Regions from separate parts of the Paenibacillus thiaminolyticus genome, predicted to be linked through region 2. Evidence: riboswitches for the same ligand, from Rfam matches in the RefSeq annotation. Region 2 holds a riboswitch; each other region holds the start of a gene.
What was found. A riboswitch is a leader RNA that binds a small molecule or an ion and turns the genes downstream of it on or off. The one in region 2 is predicted to bind S-adenosylmethionine.

Region 1 (6,597 bases), 300 kb from region 2:
GCCCGTCGTCTTGTCGCTTTCCCCGCCGAAATGAATCAGCTTCGTTGTAAAATCGAGCGCCTGTCCTTGCTTCAACTCCGGCTTCTCTTTGTCTGATTCGCTCATCCCTGCTCCACCTCCAACCGGGCAGCTTCCAGCGCTTGCGCCAGATCTTCGATCAGGTCGTCGACATGCTCAATGCCGACGGAGAAGCGCAGCAGCCGATCGTCCACCCCGATCCGGTCCCGAATCTCCGCCGGGATATCGGCGTGAGTCTGCACCGCCGGATAGGTCATCAGCGACTCGACGCCGCCCAGGCTCTCCGCGAACGCGATCAGCTTCAGATGGCGCAGAATCGGATCGACATAGCGCGCATTCTTCAAGCGGAAGGAGAAGATGCCGGTGTTGCCGGAAGACTGGCGACGTTGAATCTCGCAGCCCGGATGATCGGCCAGACCGGGATAATAGACCGCTTCGACAGCCGGGTGCTCCAGCAGCCATTCCGCGAGGCGGGTCGCATTGTATTCATGACGCTCCATCCGCAGCGCCAGTGTCTTCATGCCCCGCATCAGCTGGTACGAATCCGACGGGCTCAGCACAGCGCCGATCGAGTTGTGGAGGAAAGCCATCTCCTCCGACAACTCGCTGCCCTTGGTCACGATAAGACCCGCCAGCACATCGTTGTGGCCGCCGAGATACTTCGTCGCACTATGTACGACAATGTCCGCTCCAAGCTCCAGAGGACGCTGGAAGAATGGCGTCAGCAGCGTATTGTCCACAATCGTCAGCAGGCCGTGCTTATTCGCCCAGGCCGCCACCCGCTCAATATCCGTAATCATCATCAGCGGATTGGTCGGCGTCTCGATGAAGACCGCCTTCGTCTGCGGCGTGCGGGACGACTCCAGCGCATCCAGATCATTCGTGTCGACATAGGTTGCGGTGACCCCGCAGCGGGACCATATCCGCTCCAGCAGACGGTACGTCCCGCCGTACAGATCGAGCGACACGATCAGATGATCGCCTTGCCCGAATTTGGCGAACACCGTCTGTATCGCGGCCATGCCCGAGCTGCAGGCGAAGCCGGCATCGCCCTGCTCTAGGGCGGCTGCCGCTTCCTCCAGCACCGTGCGCGTCGGATTCTTCGTCCGGATATAATCGAAGCCCGTGCTCTGTCCCAATCTCGGATGACGATAGGCGGTAGCCTGGTAAATCGGATAATTAACGGATCCTGTGGCCGGATCGTTAACCGACCCGATCTGAGCAAGACGGCTTTCTATGCGGTAATCGGCTTCGTTGCGCTCCACCATTATGCGTTGGCCCCTTCCTTACGCAATACGGCTCTGCCCAGTTCGTACGGCGTTTCCTGATAGACATAGTAGTTCAGCCAGTTCGAGAACAACAGATTGGCGTGCGCGCGCCACGACGAACGCGGCTGGCGTGACGGATCGTTGTTCGGGAAGTAATTGACCGGCAGCTCCATCTCCATCCCTTTGGCGGTATCCCGATCATATTCCCATTTCAACGTGCATGGGTCGTACTCGGAATGACCTGTCACGAAGATATGCTTTCCGTCCCGCGTGGCCGCGAGATATACGCCCGCCTCATCTGACTCGGCGAGAATATCCAGCTCCGGGACGCGTTCCACGTCCTCGCGGCGAACCTCCGTATGCCGGGACTGAGGCACGAGGAACACGTCATCGAAGCCTCGCGTCAGCTTCACATTGTCCAAGGTCGTACAATGCGGATACACGCCGAAAATTTTGCGTTCGAGCGGATATTTCGGAATGCCGTAATGGAAGTATAATCCAGCCTGGGAAGCCCAGCAAATATGGAACGTGGACGTCACATTTGCGGAAGACCATTCCATAATGCGGCATAGCTCGCTCCAATAGGTCACTTCCTCGAAGTCCATCTGTTCAACCGGCGCCCCCGTAATAATCATGCCGTCGAATTGCTGTTCCTCGATTTCATCGAATGTCTTATAGAATGCAGATAAATGTTCAGCGGATGTATTTTTGGACGTGTGCGTCGCTGGATGAAGCAGCGTCACATCCACTTGCAGCGGCGTATTGCCAATGAGTCGCAGCAGTTGCGTCTCGGTCGTTTCTTTCGTCGGCATCAGATTCAGGATGACAATTCGCAAGGGACGGATATCTTGGTGATACGCGCGGGTTTCGTCCATCACGAATATATTCTCCTGAAACAATATTTCTTTGGCCGGCAAATGATCGGGAATCTTAATCGGCATGACGCTCTCCTCCTTCATAAAATCCATCATAGATTGGTTGTCGCTTGCGGTATGAGGGTACAAAAAAACCTTTCCCGACATTCGAGAAAGGTTATGCATAGCCTAAATCATGCGCCTCTCTCATCTGTCAGCAGCAGTCTTCTGACCGCTACCGCAAGAATTAGCACCGTGCGCGCCGCAGATACGTCCTTAACATGCAAGAACGGTTCTGCGCATCTGCCGGTTGCCGGGTTTCATCGGGCTTGTCCCTCCACCTGCTCTTGATAAGATTGCTAACATTGCATATTCGATTGCAGTCCTGTGAAGCCGAATAGGACTTTGTAATAATTTAAAGCTAAGTCAAGCAATAAGTCAAGAGGAAAATCACCTTTTGCTCCTTCCCGCATATCGTATTCCATGCACGTTGCAGCAAGCCGATTTTTTCTTGAAAAAAGGACGTGCCGAGCGGTATACTAAACTGGTGCTTGAGCGGCACTGTTGTCATAAAGCGTTCGAAGATTATCGTAAATCATTTCAATTGGGGTGAATTTCGGATGGATGGCGACCCGAGGCAATGCCGAGGTACGAACGGACAACCGAATAAGGCGATTCGGCGGGACCCCGTGCAGCTTGACGGCTGTCGCGTTCTGTCATTATGCCCATCCCCGAGCATCATGCGCGATTAGCTGCCGTGCCCTGGGGTGAACGGCCCTCATCTGCATCTTCCCTGCGCGAATCGTCTGAACAGACGAAGCAAGCTGCCGCATCCGACATGCGGCCGAAGGGGAGAGAGCAATGAAAATCCGTCTAGTTAACGAAGGCGTCTTTACGCCGGTGGATGACATACAGATGACACTGACTCCGCCGGAGAGCGGCTTCTATTGGTTAGATGCCGATCTTGAAGATTTGGTCGAGCTGCAGCCTTTGTTCTCCATTCATGATCTCGCGGTCGAGGACTGCATGAGCGAGGAAGAGCAGCGGCCCAAAATCGAAATCTATGAAAATCATTATTTCATCGTTCTGAACAGCATCCGGTTCGACGATGAGGAAATATTCCTGCGGGCCTTGAACATATTCCTCGGCAAGCACTACATCATCACCGTCACGAAGCAGAAAATCAATGAATTGCGGATGGTCAAGCCGATGCTGTGGGAGCAGCAGGTAAGCGCGGCCGACCGCATGCTGTACCACTTAATCGATATCTTGGTGGATAATTACTTCTCGGTAGCCGATCGAATCGAAGCCAAGATTGACACCTTGGAGGAAGAGCTGATCGTCAGCGCCAAGAAAGCCCATTTGAACGCGATCATCAGTCTTCGCAGCGAGATTCTGTGGCTGAAGAAAGGGCTGGCCCCGCAAAAAGAAGTACTGATCGTCCTGTACCGGAAGGATCTCCGGCTGATCGATGACGATCTGCAGAAGTACTTCCGGGATATCTATGAAAATGCGGTCAAAGTCTCCGAGACGTTCGAGACATTCCGCGACCTGATGGGCAACTTGCGGGAATCGTATCAGCTCAGCATCGCCAACCGCGCGAATGATATTATGCGCGTATTTACCGCGATTACGACGATCTTCATGCCGCTGACGCTTATTACCGGCATTTACGGCATGAACTTTGAGTTTATACCATTCATGTCATGGGGATACGGGTCGATCTATATTATCGGCTTTATGCTCATACTCGGGGCCCTGATGTTCTACCTGTTCCGCAAAAAAGACTGGATCTAAACAGATTCCGAAATCCGTCCTTATACACATACGCACGATAAAGCGCAAGCCCGCCTCCCGCTCCAAGGGATGCGGGCTTGTTCATGCTTCCCTCGGATTAACCCGCCTTCGCCTGCCGCGCCTCCCGGTTCTTCCGTCTGCGGTGCAGAAGCCGGAGGAGGCGAATTCGTTCATAATTGGTCTGGAGCTCGGGAGCCGGCAGCTCCAGCGCCGCTTCGCCGAATGCCTTAATATAGATCGGCTTGATGTACTCGTCCCCCAGTTCAATGAGGGCGGACTCGACCGCTTCGCGCTCGACGGGAGGCATGGAAGCCAACTCCTCCTCGGCCAGCCCTTCGATCGCGCCGCCTTCCTTCGTAATCTTCTCGATGCGCATAATTAATTCGCGCCGATCCACCTGCAGCCGATCCATCAGCTGCTCGATCCCCATCCCTTGCTGCAGCCCTTCCATCAACAGACGGCGCTCCGATATTTTGGCCAGTTCATTTGCCTGCTTCGCTTCCCATTCCGCATAGACCCATCTGGCGAATTCAGGTTCGCTCACGGCGTCCGCCACCCAATCCAGCGGGAAATCCGTCGTGCGGGCATACTGCTTCGCGATCTGAATAATCTCTTCGCCGAAGTCACGGACCTTCACGACGCCGAAGCCGGGTATCTGCTCCAACTCCTCCAACTGCTGCGGCAAATAGGCGCTGACCATGCGAAGCATCCGGTTCGACGCAATCCAGTAAGGAGCGCGTCTGAGCCTCGTGGCCGCTTCCCTGCGCCATTGGGCCAGCCGATCGTACACTTCCGCATTCGGATGGAGATCGGCATAGCAGGCGATCCACTCCTGCTGCTCCCGCATGCGGCGCTCATGAATGTCCACCTCCGGAACGAAGCCGAGCGACAGCCGGTAGCCTGCGCTCATGAGCCGTGCCATGCCCCGCCGCAGCGATGCCCGCATCTCGGCCCAATCGCCGCCTTCGAACCAGATCTCCGGCTCTGCTCCTTCGGCCTCCCACAGCACCATCCATTGGCCCTGCTCCTCGCCTGCCGTCAGGAGCCCGAAGGGAGCCGTGTACGAGTCTTCCTTCCGCTTGCCGCCACGCTTCAGGCGCTTCTCGCTCCCCTCCTCCTCCATGCCTCGCTCCAATCGCACCATCCATACAACCTGCATGATCTACCTTCCTCCTTCTCGCTTCTCAATGCCACCCATACCTAAAGGCATAAAAAAGAAAGCACCTCTTCCCATGCGGCTTGCGCATCATGAAGAGGTGCTTCCTCGTCCTAGTTATGAGTTTATATTAGATTATAGCATGATTGCAGAATCTGTCAATTAATTATGGCCTTTTCGCGAGCGTGCGGTATAATGATAGCGTTACCGATACAAGGAGGCTCGTCCCATGAGTGCACATGAACTCGATTTTTTGGCCGATCACACCGAAGCGACATCCACGAGGTTCGTTACGTTCATCGGCGGCAGCATGCGCCGCTTCGATCTCGCGCTAACCGCGACCACCCGCTTCTATGGCAAGACGCTCGTCACCGATCTGCAGAGCGGCCTGACCGCCATTCTCGGACAGGACGATCTGGAGGAGGAAGGCTATCTTGAGCACTTCTACCGGTTAACGGATGAAGAGGCCGCCGATCTCCGCCAATTCCTGTCCCTCGTCGTCGGCGCGGCGCATTTTACCGACTGATTCGGATTCTGCGATGGCCGGGCACGAGCTTACTCGGAGAACCAGAGCACATTGCTCAGCTCCCGTCCCGGTCTGGTCACGACCCTGCCGTTGGCGATCAACCCGGAGGAAGCGCCGCCGTCCAGATTCATCGCTTGCACGGCGCCCATCTTCTTCCATATTTCTGCCCACTGCTTCATCGTCGCGGATGGAACCGTCGCCAACAGTATCGATCCGTCGGGCAGGATGCCGATTCCGCTCCGCATCGCCGACTTGGACAATATTTTGTCCTCTTTGAATCCTTCCGCCCGCGGATTCAATGCCACCTTGCCATCCTTCACGAGCCGCGGGCCGCCGCCCAGCGCCACCTGCACGTCGTCCCAATCGATCGGACGGCCCAGCCGATCCGTGTAACGAATCGACATCGAGACTTGATCCCCGACATGGAACCGATCGGCCATCGACTTCTCCGTCCCCGTGAACACAAGCACATATCCGTCCTTCGGGATGGCCACGTTGCGGCCCGCCGTCACCTTCTTCACGACGCCGCCGCGAACGACGACGACCCGGCCATAGGCGAAGCCAAGCGAATTGCCGCGCAGCGGCGTGTACAATACGGCCGCGCTGCCGTCCCGCTTCGGCGTCCGATTGACGAAATAGGCATACCATGACGAAGTGCGTTCGGTGGCCGCGTTCGTCACTTGACCGCTAATCTCGATGCGCAGGCTGTCCATTACGGCCCGCCCGTCCTGACGGAAGCCGATGGCCGTGCCGTAATTGCTTGTATGCTCGACCCGCCCGCGATTGATAATGGTGCCATACGGCTCGGGCCGGCCGCCATACGCCTCGAAGTACGTCCCGTTCACCGCCGCTTTGGCCCCGGTCCGCTTCGCGGTGCGGGTCATCGTCGCGGTCGTGCCGAAGCGGTCCTTGCCGAAGGAGACATGCGGCTGCATTCCTTTCGGCACGCGCACGGTCGTCACGCGGAAGATTTTGCCG
Region 2 (6,597 bases):
GGCGATGCCGGCCCGCAGGTAAGCGGCTGGCGCGCGCAGGGCGATCTGCGGATCGACCAGCACCATGAGCGGACTTTTCGGATGGAGCGTATAATGCGTGAAGCGCCCCTGCTCATCGTAGAACACGCTGAGCGGCGTCCAGGCCGCACAGTTCGAAGCGAGCGTCGGCACGAGCACCGTGTCGAGTCCGGCTTCGATGCCTGCGGCCTTGACGAGGTCCATCACTTTGCCGCCGCCGACGCCGAGCACAATATCGGCCTGCGCCGCTCGCGCTTCGCGGGCGATCCGGCTGGCCTCCGCCAGCGTGCACTCGCCGCGGTACGGCAGCGGCAGAAGCGTCAGCCCCGTCTGTTGCGGCCAATACGGAGCTGCGGCCTCCCAGGAGCGCTCGCCGTGCACGACGAGCGCCCGGCGGCTGCCGTACGGCTGGAGCAGAGACTCCAGCCGATGCAGGATGCCGGCTTCACAGCGGTAGACGGCGGGAGCGCCTCTCACGATAAGCGGCTGATTCAGCGTTGTCATTTCCTAACCCCCCCTATCTATCCTAGTAATCCCCGCAATCCTGAATATCCTAGCAATCCTAGCAAATCCCCATTGGTTCTTCCTTATTTCCGGTTCAGCATCCACTCCGGCTTCCCGAACCCCTGGAACTGCTCATCGATAATCTGCTCGAATTCCGGCGATTCGACCGCTTCCTTCAGATCCTTCGCGAAGGCCTTGTCCTTGTCGGCCGTGTTGATGACGACCCGGTTGCGGTAGTCGTCCGGCATATTTTCCAGCTGCAGCGCATCCAGCAGATTCATCTTGGCCGCGAGCGCGAAGTTGCCCGGCACAAGGGAGATATCGGCGCTGTCGACGGCGCGCGGCAGCTGGCCGGCCTCGATCGGCTGCAGCACGAGCTGCTTCGGGTTGTCCTTGACGTCCTTCTCCGAGACGCGCAGCGGGTCAATGTCATCCTTCATCGTCAGCAGGCCGGCGTCCTGGAGCAGCCCCAGCGAACGGGCGAGATTGGTCGGATCGTTCGCCAGCGCGACGGTGCTGCCGTCGGCGATCTCGCCGAGCGCCTTGTACTTCGATGAGTAGATGCCCATTGGCGCCGTAGGCACGACGATGAGATCGGTCAGTTCCAGCTTGTTTTCCTTGGCGAAGTTATCCATGTAGATTTTATGCTGGAACAGGTTCGCGGCCAGATCGCCGTTGGACAGCGCCAGGTTCGGCTGCACGTAATCCCCGAATTCGACGATTTCGATCGTGTAGCCTTTTTTCTCCATGATCGGCTTGATCGCCTTCGTCAGCATATCGCTGTATGGGCCGGCGGTGGCCCCGAACTTCAATGTTTTGCGCTCTTCCTGCTTCGCATTGTCCCCGCCGCTGGAGGACGGGCCGCTGCCGCAGGCGGCCAACAGGCTGAGCGTCAGGATGAGCGAGAGAAGAATGGCTGTCTTTTTCATGATGATACCCTCCATATATATGTGAAATGATGTTGTAACCTTGCGTTAGCGCTTGTCTACCTTTTTGGCCAGGAAATCGCCGGCATATTGAATGAGCTGCACGAGACAGATCAGGACGATGACGGTGGTGAACATGACCGTATTGTCATAGCGGTAATAGCCGAACCGGATCGCCAGATCGCCGATGCCGCCTCCGCCGACCGTCCCGGCCATGGCCGAGTAGGCCACGAGGCTGATCGCGGTAATATTAATCCCTTGCACGATGCCGGGCTTCGCTTCGGGAAGCAGCACATCCTGGATGATCATCCAAGGTGTGGCCCCGATCGACACGGCAGCTTCGATAACGCCCTTGTCGATCTCGCGCAGCGCGGTCTCGACGAGCCGGGCGAAGAACGGGATGGCGGCCACCGACAACGAGACAGATGCGGCTGTCGGACCAATCGTAGTGCCGGCGATCAGCTTCGTCAGCGGCAGCAGGGTCACGAGCAGGATGATGAACGGAACCGATCGGATCATGTTGACGATGAAGCCGAGGACGACGCGGGTAAGGCGATTTTCGAGAAACAGTCCTTTATCCGTTACAAATAATATTATTCCAATAGGAAGACCCAGAATTAAAGCGACAACTAATGAGATGCCCACCATATACAAGGTCTGAAAAAACGCCTTGTACAGATCGGGCAAGATCTGTATGAGGGAGTCCATCTATCTGATTACCTCCAATCGGTGCGTTCGTGATGCGATATAATCCATGGCCCGCTGCACTTCGGACGGATTGCCGTTCAGCTCCAGGATGAGGATGCCGAGAGGCGTATCATGGATGTATTCGATCTTGCCATGCAGGATATTGCCTGTGACATCGAACTGCTTCAGCATGTCGGTAATGACGGCTTCCTCCGCCTGCGGCGCGACGAAGTGAATCTTGACGACGGTTCCCGTGCTGTGCCGGAGCAGGCGGTCGGGCAGATCGAATTGGAACAGGCTGTTGATGAAGGAGCGGGTCATCGGATGCTGCGGATCGGAAAAGATATCATAGACAGGCCCCTCCTCGACGACGCGGCCGTTCTGCATGACGGCCATCCGATCGCAGATTGCCTTGACGACTTCCATCTCATGGGTAATCAGGACGATTGTCAGCTTCCATTCACGGTTGATTTTTTGCAGCAGGTCGAGAATGGACTGGGTCGTCTCCGGATCGAGCGCGGATGTCGCCTCATCGCAGAGCAGCACATGCGGATCGTTCGCGAGCGCCCTGGCGATGCCCACCCGCTGCTTCTGGCCGCCGCTCAGCTGCGAAGGATAGACATCGCGCTTGTCGGACAAGCCGACCATCTCCAATAGCTCGGTCACCCGCGCTTCGATGTCCGCCCTGGATGTCCGGTTCGCCTTGAGCGCAAAGGCGATGTTCTCATAGACCGTCTTGGATCGAATCAGGTGAAAATGTTGAAAGATCATGCCGATCTTCAACCGGGCCTGCCGCAGCTGCTCGCCCTGCAGCTTGGTCAGATCGACGCCGTCGACGAGGATGCTGCCCGATGCCGGCTGCTCCAGCAGATTGATGCAGCGGAGCAGGGAGCTTTTGCCGGCTCCGCTTCGCCCAATGATGCCGTAGATGTCGCCCTTCTCTATCTGCAGCGAGACATTATCGACACCGACGACCGTTCCCGTCTTGCTTCGGTATTCCTTGATAAGATTCCTTATCTCTATCATCTCTCTCACACTCCAACGTTCATGCTGTATTGTCTCGTCCGGCCAGCATCTATTCCAGCGAATGAAAAAAAGCCTCTTTCCATGAGAGAAAGAGGCTGCTGCATTCCATCGATAGGAACCACTTATCTCTCAGAATGCCGCGCATTCTGTAGGATTTAGCACCTTTTACCATAATGGGTAAGGTTGCTGGACGTCATAGGGCCTATTCCCTCAGTCGCTCTTGATAAGGTCAAGATAATGAAATTGTCTTGTGAGAATCATACACAGGAATGCTGCGGTTGTCAATTTAATTTTCATTGGGTTAGTCGGGAATGGACAGAGCAGCCTGTGCGGGCAAGTGCTGCACCTCCGGCGCAATCTCATACTGGGCAGGCGGTTCGGCTCCGAGCAGATGCTTCACGAAATAGTCCCATTTCCGCCGGATAAAATAGCGGTTCGACTGAATGCTATGGCCGACGTTCGGCATGATGAGCAGATCGAAGTCCTTGTTCGCCCGGATCAGTGCGTCGACGAGCTGCATCGTATGCGCCATATGAACATTGTCATCCATATCGCCGTGCGCGAGCAGCAGCTTGCCCTTCAGATTAGCCGCCAGCTGTGCGTTGTCCTGACGGCCATACCTCTCCGGATGTTCCTTGTCGGCCAGTCCCTGGAACCGATCGCCCCATGCTGCAATGTAGGCCCGCTGATCGTGATTGCCGGCCCCCGAGACGGCGACGGAATAGACGTCGGGATAGGTCAGAATGGCCCGGGCCGAGCCGTAGCCTCCCCCGGAGACACCCCAGATGCCGACGCGCTTCGGATCGATGAACGGATATCGTTCGGCGAGCTGAGGGATGGCGGCGGCATGATCCGCTAATCCGGCCGCATGCTCGAGATTGCCGTCGGACGCGTCATGGAACGCCTTGGAGCGGTAAGGAGTGCCCGTTCCGTCCATCACGATCGTTACGAATCCGAGTTGGGTGAACGATTGCGATCCGCCGGAGAAATCGATGGCGGACTCCCACAGGAACGATTTCGGCGTATTGAGAAGCTGAGGTCCCCCGTAAAAATAATCGATCAGCGGATACTTCCGCCCAGGCTCGCAGGATGCGGGAGGGATCAAAATGCCGTATAGATCCGTAACCCCATCCGCCGCCTTGACCGTGAACCGTTCCGGAAGCTGATAGCCCTGCTCCAGCAGCAGCTCGATATCGGCCCGCTCCAGCTCCCGGACGAGGCTGCCGTCGTTGTGGCGAAGCACGGATACCGGAGGCAGATCGACGCGCGAATAGGTGTCCGTGAAGCAGCTCAGATCCGGAGCGAAGGCGATCTTATGATCCGCATCCTCCGGCGTCAGCAGCGTCAAGCCCGTCCCGTCAAGACGGATGCGGTACAGGTGCTGGAAGTACGGATCGCGCCCCGGTTCGCGGCCGCTGGCCGTGAAGTATATCCATTGCTGCCGCTCATCCACGGCCGCCAGCCGCCGGACGTTCCACTCGCCGGATGTAAGCTGACGGATGAGCTGTCTCGAGCGGCTGTCGAACAGATACAGATGAGCGTATCCGTCGCGCTCGGAGAGCCAGAGGGCGGTATCGTCGGCCAGCAGGCGGAAGTTCGGATCCGGCCGTAACTGTAGGTCCAGATTGCCGAAATGATACAGATCGATGAACAGGAACGTATCGCTCCGTTCTTCGATGGCGGTGCGGGCCGCCCCCGTCTCCGCATCGGCGGCAATCAGCTTGGCCGAACGGTAATCGCGGGCCATGGACAGATAGCAGACCTGCTTGCTGTCCTTGCTCCAGCAGGCCTGGGGGGCCAGAGGATTGAAGGGGCTGTCGGAACCGAGTATGATGCGGGGCGCGTCCACGACGATGCTGTCCTGCCGCTTAATATCGCAGATGACGATGTCGGCCAGCGGGATATGGGGATCGCCCGGACAAGCATAGCGTATCGAATGCCGGACAGGCCGGAGGTCCCCGCTTGCCGCAGAGGGCACGTGTTGGAGCAGATGAAGCTCGCGGAGCGAACGCTGATCGAGCCGCATTGTCATGAGCTTCGTCGAGTCGGGCGACCACAAGGCGGCCGGGAATGACTTGCCCTCGGGGCGAAGATTCAGGTTCATCGCCTCCACACTGCCTGTATAATCATAATAAGGCTCGCCGCCGAAGGTCAACTGCCGCACTTCCCCGCTCTCCACATGGCGGGTGAACAGATTATGCTTCTCGGCGTAGGCGCCCCACTGCCCGTCGGGGGAGAGCAGCTCATACGGCTCGGGCAGCGGCCGGTCCGGGGCCGGGAGGCGGGTGCACCGATAGCTGGACAGATCGCATTCCCAGCGTGCCCCGTCCATATCGAAGCGGATGAGATGGCATGATTCGGGCAGTTCCAGCCGATCCAGCTCCAAATGATGGCGATCCAGCGTCCGGCCAACCTCCTGGCTCAGGGAAGAAGCGAGACGTTCATGATCGAAGGCCGGCTTCGAGGCGTTCGTCTCGGGATCGGCGAGGATATACTCGGTTCCCTTCTCTCTGCCCAGCCGCACGTCGCAGCGGTACCAGAACCGGTTCCCGCCGTCCAGCCAGTTCGGCACGACGCGGCCGTTGAACACATGCTGCTGCCATTCGCTACTCAACAGCTTCGCGGCGCGATCATACTGTTCGCGGGATATTATGTTGCTCATATCGGCATTCCTCCTATTAAATTCGATGTATACTGCAGCTTCAGCTTCAGCTTAAGGAAGGATTATGAACGGAGTATGAACTCGGTATGGAGAAGGGATGGCCCAGCGGAAGGCTGGCTCAAATTCGCTTTCATTTCGATATGAAACGATCGGTTTTACAAATGTTCATTTCGCAGAAAGCAAGAATCGATGAAAATCCTATGTTTTCCATACTATCTCGGCATGAAACTTTGTCTTGACCGCAGAAAAATAAACTATGTATACTATGAGTTGATAAAAAGTATTTTGTATATTTACATTTGTTCAATGATGGTCGGTATTCTATCAACAAGATGAAAGGGAGAGTGAATTATTTGAGACTCCAAATGAAAGCGGCTTCATTCCTCATGACCGGCGCATTGGGGATGCTGTTCTCGGCATCGGCCTTTGCCGCCCCGCTCCAACCGGTGGAGCACAATGAATGGATGCAGCAGAAGCATATTATTGCAGGCTATGAGCATGGGGATCTGCGGCTTGAGCGTCCCGTGTCATTGGGGGAAGCCGTCGCGCTGATTGCGAGAGGAACCGGAGCTTCGATTCCGGAGCAGAGCGGCTATTGGGCGCAGGGCTATCTTGACTGGGCGGCTGGACAGGGCGCGATTACGGAGGAGGAGAGCGCAAATGACAGACTGGCGCCTTCCGCCGAACGCCTTGCCGGGATTGCGAAGAAGCTGGGCGTTGAGCTTGAGCTGCCTGCCGGCGCCTCCGTGACCCGCGACCAATTCACGGAAGCGT
Region 3 (6,597 bases), 2.8 Mb from region 2:
GTGCCTGCCTACACCATCGAATCGATGATTGAATACTCGCACCGTATCGTAACCGGGATTGTGGGCATTCTCGTACTGGCATCATTTATTTTTGTGTATCGGTTCGCGCGAGACAAGCGTGACGCAGTCATGTATTCATTACTGACACTTATTTTTACGGTCATTCAGGCGATTATGGGGGCGCTCGCCGTCGTCTTTACTCAGTCTCCGCCTGTCATGGCGCTGCATTTCGGAATCTCTTTGCTGGCGTTCGCCTCATCCTTCCTGCTCTGCCTGGCGCTGCGAAGGTATGAACGGGGCATCGTTCAACATGCGGGCAGAATCAGCGATACGTTCCGCTACGCCGTCTGGTTCACATGGTTATATACATATATCGTCATATACGTCGGCGCCTTCGTACGGCATACGGAGTCATCCGGCGGCTGCCTGGGATGGCCGCTCTGCAATGGCGAGTGGATCCCTGACATGACGGGAGGAACCGCAATCGCTTTCATGCACCGGGTGGCTGCAGCGCTGCTGCTGATTGTCGTCGCGGTAATGGCGCATTTCGCTTACCATCATCATAAGGATAACCGTGAGATTCAGCTGTGCGGGATATGGTCGATTGCGCTGTGTGCAGGGCAGATTGTAAGCGGGGCGCTCGTTGTTTTTGCGATAACGGATGAGAATTTGTATTTATTTGCGGGAATGCTGCATGCAGTGTTGATTTGCGGACTGTTCAGCGTGCTATGTCATATGAGCATTCGCGTATGGCAGCTGCGTGAACGAACATAAAGCGAAAAGAAGCAGTCACTTGACGGTGCGCGGCGCCATGGCGGGCTAACGTGCTACAAGCGATCTGCTTCTTCTTGTATTGCGTGGGGTTCCCGTGAACATAAGCCGATTTACGCTCCTTCTCTCAATTGACGGGCATCTTCGGCGTGAGCGCCGAACAGCAGTACGGACGCGGCCGCTTTCGCCGCAGCCAGCCAACGGACATTCCAACGTCTGCGCTCTGTGTCCCGATTCATGCTTCTCATGAACATCTACCTCCCGTAAAGTGTGGTCTTGCTTAAGAATCATAATGAGTGTTCAAAAAGGTCGGTTCTCAGCACCGAGAAGGTTGCTTGAACTCGAAGAAAGAGCAGCGCAGTGTAGGCAAAACTACATGAGCAGCGGATTTCGAGAGTGAGTGCAAGATTCGATGCCGAACTGCTTACATGAATTCTTCGTGAGATCAGAAGCGAACTTTTTGAACTTCTTCTCTTATTTTATCGATACGGATGGGGCGGTGCCATGCAACCTGCTTACGATTCTCTTACATTGTCGTAAGCTGTCCGGTTGTAGCGCTTTAGGTTCTCATGAAAAACAGATATACTACATAATAGTACGTAACTGTGGCGCGTATTACAGAATATAGCGAGCCGATTTGCAGCAAATATTTACCCAGCTAACGATCTAAGGAGGGCTAGCGTTGTCATTTTCGAATATTCGCAGTTTCATTCATACGCTCAAGCGGGAGAACGAGTTGGCGGTCATCGAAGCCGAAGTCGATCCGTATCTCGAGATCGCTGAAATTCATCGGCGGGTGATCGAGGAAGGCGGCCCCGCCCTGCTGTTCACCAATGTGAAGGGAAGCCCGTTCTCCGTCGCTACGAACCTGTTCGGGACGACCCGGCGGGTGGATATGGCCTTCGGGCCGAGACCGGAGCAGTTCGCCAACAAATGCATCGAAGCGGTGAATCGCTTCATGCCTCCATCGCCGAAGAAGCTGTGGGAAGAACGAAGCCTGGTCAAAGAACTGCTGGGCCTGCTCAAGGTAGGCATGAAGGATGTATCATCCGCTCAAGCGCCGATTATGGACGTGAAGCGGACCGATATGCCGATGCAAGGCCTGCCGGCGTTAACGAGCTGGCAATTGGACGGGGGGCCGTTCATTACCCTCCCGCTCGTCTACACCGAGCATCCCGCACGCAAGGGCAGCGATCATAACCTGGGAATGTACCGGGTTCAAATATACGATGACGAGACGACCGGAATCCACTGGCAGATTCAAAAAGGCGGCGGCTTCCATTATCATGAAGCCGAGCTCCGGAACGAGGCGCTGCCGGTGTCCATCTATGTCGGCGGCCCGCCCGCATTGATTGCGGCAGCCATCGCGCCGCTCCCGGAGAAGCTGCCGGAGCTGCTCATGGCCTCCTTCGTCATGGGCGAGCGCCTGCCTGTCGTGGACAGCGGCTTCGAAGGGCATCGCATTCCGGCGGAAGCTGAGTTCGTCATCCAGGGCTACGTGCCTCCGCATGAGCGGCGGCTGGAAGGGCCGTTCGGCGACCATTACGGCTATTACTCGTGGGCGCATGAGTTCCCGATTGTCAATGTGAAGCACATGTACCACCGCAAGGACGCGATCTACCCGGCGACGATCGTCGGCAAGCCGCGTCAGGAGGACTACTATTTGGGCGAGTATCTGGTCAAATTGCTGTCACCGGCCTTCCCGATGGTCATGCCGAGCGTGCGCAAGGTGCATCCTTATCCGGAGACAGGCGTCCATTCTCTGGCCGCTGCCGTCGTCCGGGAGAGCTATTCCCGCGAGGCGATGCTGAGCGGCTTCCGGATTCTCGGGGAAGGCCAGCTCAGCCTGACCAAATTCCTGATGCTCACCGATCAGGATGTCGATCTGGACAATTTCGCGCAGCTGATGGAGAACGTATTGGAGCGCTTCCAACCGGAGTCGGACCTGTATGTGCTCAACAATACGTCACATGATACGCTCGATTATACCGGGCACAAGCTGAATCACGGCAGCAAGGGCATAATGCTGGGGGTCGGCGAGCCGGTCCGCGAGCTCCCGCATACGTATGAGGGAGGCCCGATTGACGAAATATCGGATGTGGCCGTATTCTGCCGCGGTTGCCTGACGATGTCCGGAGCGTCCTATGAGGCCGAGCCGCAGTTGGCGGAACGGCTGATGGAGCGGTTGGCCGCGCAGGAGACGCCTTGGCCGCTCGTATTCCTGGTGGACGATGCGCAAGTGGCCCGCACGCAGCTGTCTTTCCTGTGGACGGTGTTCACTCGCTTCAACCCTGCTTCTGATATATACGCGCGGATGGAAGTCCGAAATCACCACATTGCGTATCAACTGCCGATTGTTATTGATGCGCGCATGAAGCCGGGCTACCCGGACGAATTGTTCCCGCGCGAAGATATCGTGCAACGGGTGGACGATCGTTGGAAAGACTATTTCCCGAACGGATTCTAATCGGGGGTGGTCACGATGCTGCGAAGCCTGTTCGGGGAAGCGCCCCGCAGGGATGAAGGCGCGTTGAAGGAAGCGATGGAAGCGATAGACCGCTATCTGTCGCATGTAAGGAAGCAGATGGACAACGGCGGGGATCCGGGGCATTACTGGCGCAAAATCGAAATCTGGACGGTAGGGCTTCGCACATCGCTCGATGAGCTGGAGCAGAGCATCTATGCTTCCGGCAAGTATGCGGAGCGGGTGACGAAGCAGTATCAGGAAGATATGAATGATCATGAATTGGATGATTATTACCGTCACGTCTACTTTTACAAAAATGCGTTCATCCGCGTCTTCTCCATCCTGGACAAGCTGGGGACGCTGCTGAATGAGGTGCTGCGGCTGGAGACGGAGCAAATGAAGCATTTGTTCTCTTACTTCACGGTGCTCCGCCGGCTGCATCTGACAGGCAGGCATCCGCGCCTGACCGACAAGCTGTCCGGCCTCAAGCAGCTGCATGGAGAAGCGATGCAGCGCCTGCGCACACGCCGCAATACCGAGATTCACTATATGAATGCGGAGATGCAGGACGATCTGTGGCAGCGGCACCGCAGCTTGAACAGCAAGCTGCGGCTGGAGGATATCCAGGCGAATATGGACGATGTGGAAGAAGGCATGCAGATGGTGTGCGGCGCGCTTACCGCTTCGTTCCGGGCTCTCGTTACCCTGGAAAAATGAAACGTAAGGTAAGAAAAGTCAATTGACAATATCCGAGTAATATCATATACTTTGAATAATTTCATAACGATTTCTTATCAAGAGTGGCGGAGGGACAGGCCCTGTGAAGCCCGGCAACCGATCCTGCAACCCGTATTTGCACGCAGCTTACCGCTGCCGCAAGATTGCAGGATGTCAATGGTGCTAATTCCTTCAGAACGGATAAGTTCTGGCAGATAAGAAAGGGCGCTAACCCACCTGCACACGAGAAGCACATGATACAGCCCCCTTTTGGCATCTGCCAAGAGGGGGCTTTTGGCGTGAATACAGAGATACAGGCCACCGCTAATTAGGAAGGGGAAAACTATCATTGATTCGTCTGGAGCATATCAGCAAACAATATGAAGTCAAAGGCAAGCTATCCGGACCTCTCGCATTGAACGATGTCAGTTTGACGATAGAGCAGGGAGAAATTTTTGGCATTATCGGCCACTCCGGGGCCGGCAAGAGCACACTGCTGCGCAGCATCAACCTGCTGGAGCGCCCGACCTCCGGGAAGGTGTTCGTGGATCAGGTGGACATGATGAAGCTGTCGAAGCGGGAGCTGCAGGAGCAGCGCAGCAAGATCGGCATGATTTTTCAGCATTTTAATCTGCTGTCCTCGGCGACCGTGTTCGACAATGTCGCATTCCCGCTGCGGCTGCAGAATGCGTCTGCCGCCCAAGTGAAGGCGAAAGCGGATGAATTAATCCGTCTCGTCGGTCTCGAGGAGCACCGCAATAAATATCCGGCGCAGTTGTCCGGGGGACAGAAGCAGAGGGTCGGCATTGCGCGAGCGCTTGCCAACGATCCGAAGGTGCTGCTCTGTGACGAAGCGACTTCTGCGCTCGATCCGCAGACGACGCAATCGATTCTGGAGCTGCTGCTCGATATTAACCGGCGCTTCGGCATCACGATCGTTCTCATCACCCACGAGATGCATGTCATTCAGGCGATATGCGACCGGGTCGCGGTCATCCATGCCGGCGAGATTGCAGAGCATGGCAAGGTCGTCGATGTCTTCCTGAAGCCGCAGCATCCGGTAACGAGGGAATTCATTATGGAGGAGCGCCATGACGCCGACCTGCAGCCGTGGATGGCCTTCCAGGGGCAGGCAGGAGACCATTCGCGCGTCGTCAAGATCAATTACTTGGGCGATGTGACGTATGAGCCTGTGCTGCAGACCGTCCTTACCGAGGCGGGGGTCCGCTTCACGATATTGCAGGGGACGATATCGCGCATGAAGGATACTCCCTATGGCCAATTGGTCGTTCGGCTGGACGGCGGCCAGCCGGATGTCGATAGATCGCTCTCCGCGCTGAAGGATAGAGGACTTGAAGTGGAGGTGATCGCCTAATGAAGGATCTGGATTTCTCCAAAATCAACTGGGGCGATATTGGAACGGCGACAAGCGACACGCTGGCGATGATGCTGTTCTCCGTCCTGTTCACGATCGTTATCGGGCTTCCGCTCGGCGTACTGCTTTATTTGACAGGAAAATCAAAAGGAACGGCCGGGAGAACCGTATATTTCGCAGTTTCTTTCATCGTCAACATTTTGCGTTCCGCGCCGTTCGTGATTCTGATGATCGCGCTGATTCCGGTCACCCGGATGATTGTCGGCACCTCGATCGGGGTCGAAGGCACGATTCCGCCGCTCGTTATTGCGGCTGCGCCATTCTTCGCCCGGCTGGTGGAGACCTCGCTGCGCGAGGTGGACCGCGGCGTCATCGAAGCCGCGCAGGCAATGGGCGCTTCGACCTGGCAGATCGTGCGCAAGGTGCTGCTGCCGGAGGCGATGCCGGGCCTTATCGCCGGCGCGACGATTACGGCCGTCACACTCGTTACCTATACGGCAATGTCAGGCATGGTCGGCGGCGGCGGTCTTGGGGACTTGGCCATTCGATACGGGTATCACCGCTACGAATTTGAAGTCATGATCATTTCGATTTTTATTATGGTGCTGCTCGTGCAAATTCTGCAATGGATTGGCGACGCATTCGTCCGCCGGTTCACCCGGAAGTAGCCATCCGGCCATGGCCCGCATGGGTCCGGCTGCGGAGATCGTCAGGAATTCGCTCGGTACCGAGCTTCCATATAGAAGTGTGTGTGAACGACCTCTATAACATCAAAATGGGGAATTAACGGGAGGAGAAGAGAGACATGAAAAAATGGACGTATGTATTGACGTTGATAGCGCTGATTGGCGTGCTCGCGGCTTGCGGCAGCAAGTCGTCGACCGGAACGGATACGGGTTCGTCGAACGCGGCGGGCGGAGAAGGCGGGACGGTGAAGCTGGTTGTTGGCGCATCGCCGGTGCCGCATGGCGAGATTCTGAACCATATTGCGCCGAAGCTGAAGGAGCAAGGCATTGAACTCGAGGTCAAAGAGTTCACGGACTATGTGCAGCCGAACGTGCAGGTGCACGAGAAGCAGCTGGATGCGAACTTCTTCCAGCACAAGCCGTACATGGACAATGAAGTGACGGAAAAGGGCTATGATCTTGTAAGTGTCGGGAACGTGCATGTGGAGCCATTCGGCGGGTATTCGAAATCGATCAAATCGATCGATGAACTGAAGGATGGAGATACGGTATCGATTCCGAACGATCCAACCAATGGCGGG

Region 1: it holds a riboswitch for S-adenosylmethionine, as region 2 does, so the genes downstream of both, metA (homoserine O-acetyltransferase MetA) here and FLT43_RS11000 (methionine ABC transporter ATP-binding protein) in region 2, are expected to answer to the same signal.
Region 3: it holds a riboswitch for S-adenosylmethionine, as region 2 does, so the genes downstream of both, FLT43_RS23285 (methionine ABC transporter ATP-binding protein) here and FLT43_RS11000 (methionine ABC transporter ATP-binding protein) in region 2, are expected to answer to the same signal.

The regions. Positions count from the first base shown of each region.
Region 1 covers NZ_CP041405.1:2,136,530-2,143,126, forward strand. The annotation lists gene FLT43_RS09590 (trans-sulfuration enzyme family protein) at 1-105, opposite strand, end outside; gene FLT43_RS09595 (aminotransferase class I/II-fold pyridoxal phosphate-dependent enzyme) at 102-1,286, opposite strand; gene metA (homoserine O-acetyltransferase MetA) at 1,286-2,227, opposite strand; SAM riboswitch class I at 2,345-2,497, opposite strand; gene corA (magnesium/cobalt transporter CorA) at 3,002-3,937, shown strand; gene FLT43_RS09610 (HRDC domain-containing protein) at 4,035-5,096, opposite strand; gene FLT43_RS09615 (DUF3055 domain-containing protein) at 5,323-5,619, shown strand; gene FLT43_RS09620 (phosphodiester glycosidase family protein) at 5,649-6,597, opposite strand, start outside.
Region 2 covers NZ_CP041405.1:2,438,804-2,445,400, reverse strand. The annotation lists gene FLT43_RS11015 (iron-containing alcohol dehydrogenase family protein) at 1-522, opposite strand, end outside; gene FLT43_RS11010 (MetQ/NlpA family ABC transporter substrate-binding protein) at 606-1,451, opposite strand; gene FLT43_RS11005 (methionine ABC transporter permease) at 1,497-2,156, opposite strand; gene FLT43_RS11000 (methionine ABC transporter ATP-binding protein) at 2,157-3,161, opposite strand; SAM riboswitch class I at 3,281-3,391, opposite strand; gene FLT43_RS10995 (S9 family peptidase) at 3,463-5,823, opposite strand; gene FLT43_RS10990 (bifunctional metallophosphatase/5'-nucleotidase) at 6,189-6,597, shown strand, end outside.
Region 3 covers NZ_CP041405.1:5,236,912-5,243,508, forward strand. The annotation lists gene FLT43_RS23270 (COX15/CtaA family protein) at 1-774, shown strand, start outside; gene FLT43_RS30595 (hypothetical protein) at 885-1,019, opposite strand; gene FLT43_RS23275 (UbiD family decarboxylase) at 1,454-3,238, shown strand; gene FLT43_RS23280 (Cthe_2314 family HEPN domain-containing protein) at 3,254-3,955, shown strand; SAM riboswitch class I at 4,027-4,177, shown strand; gene FLT43_RS23285 (methionine ABC transporter ATP-binding protein) at 4,305-5,330, shown strand; gene FLT43_RS23290 (methionine ABC transporter permease) at 5,330-5,998, shown strand; gene FLT43_RS23295 (MetQ/NlpA family ABC transporter substrate-binding protein) at 6,136-6,597, shown strand, end outside.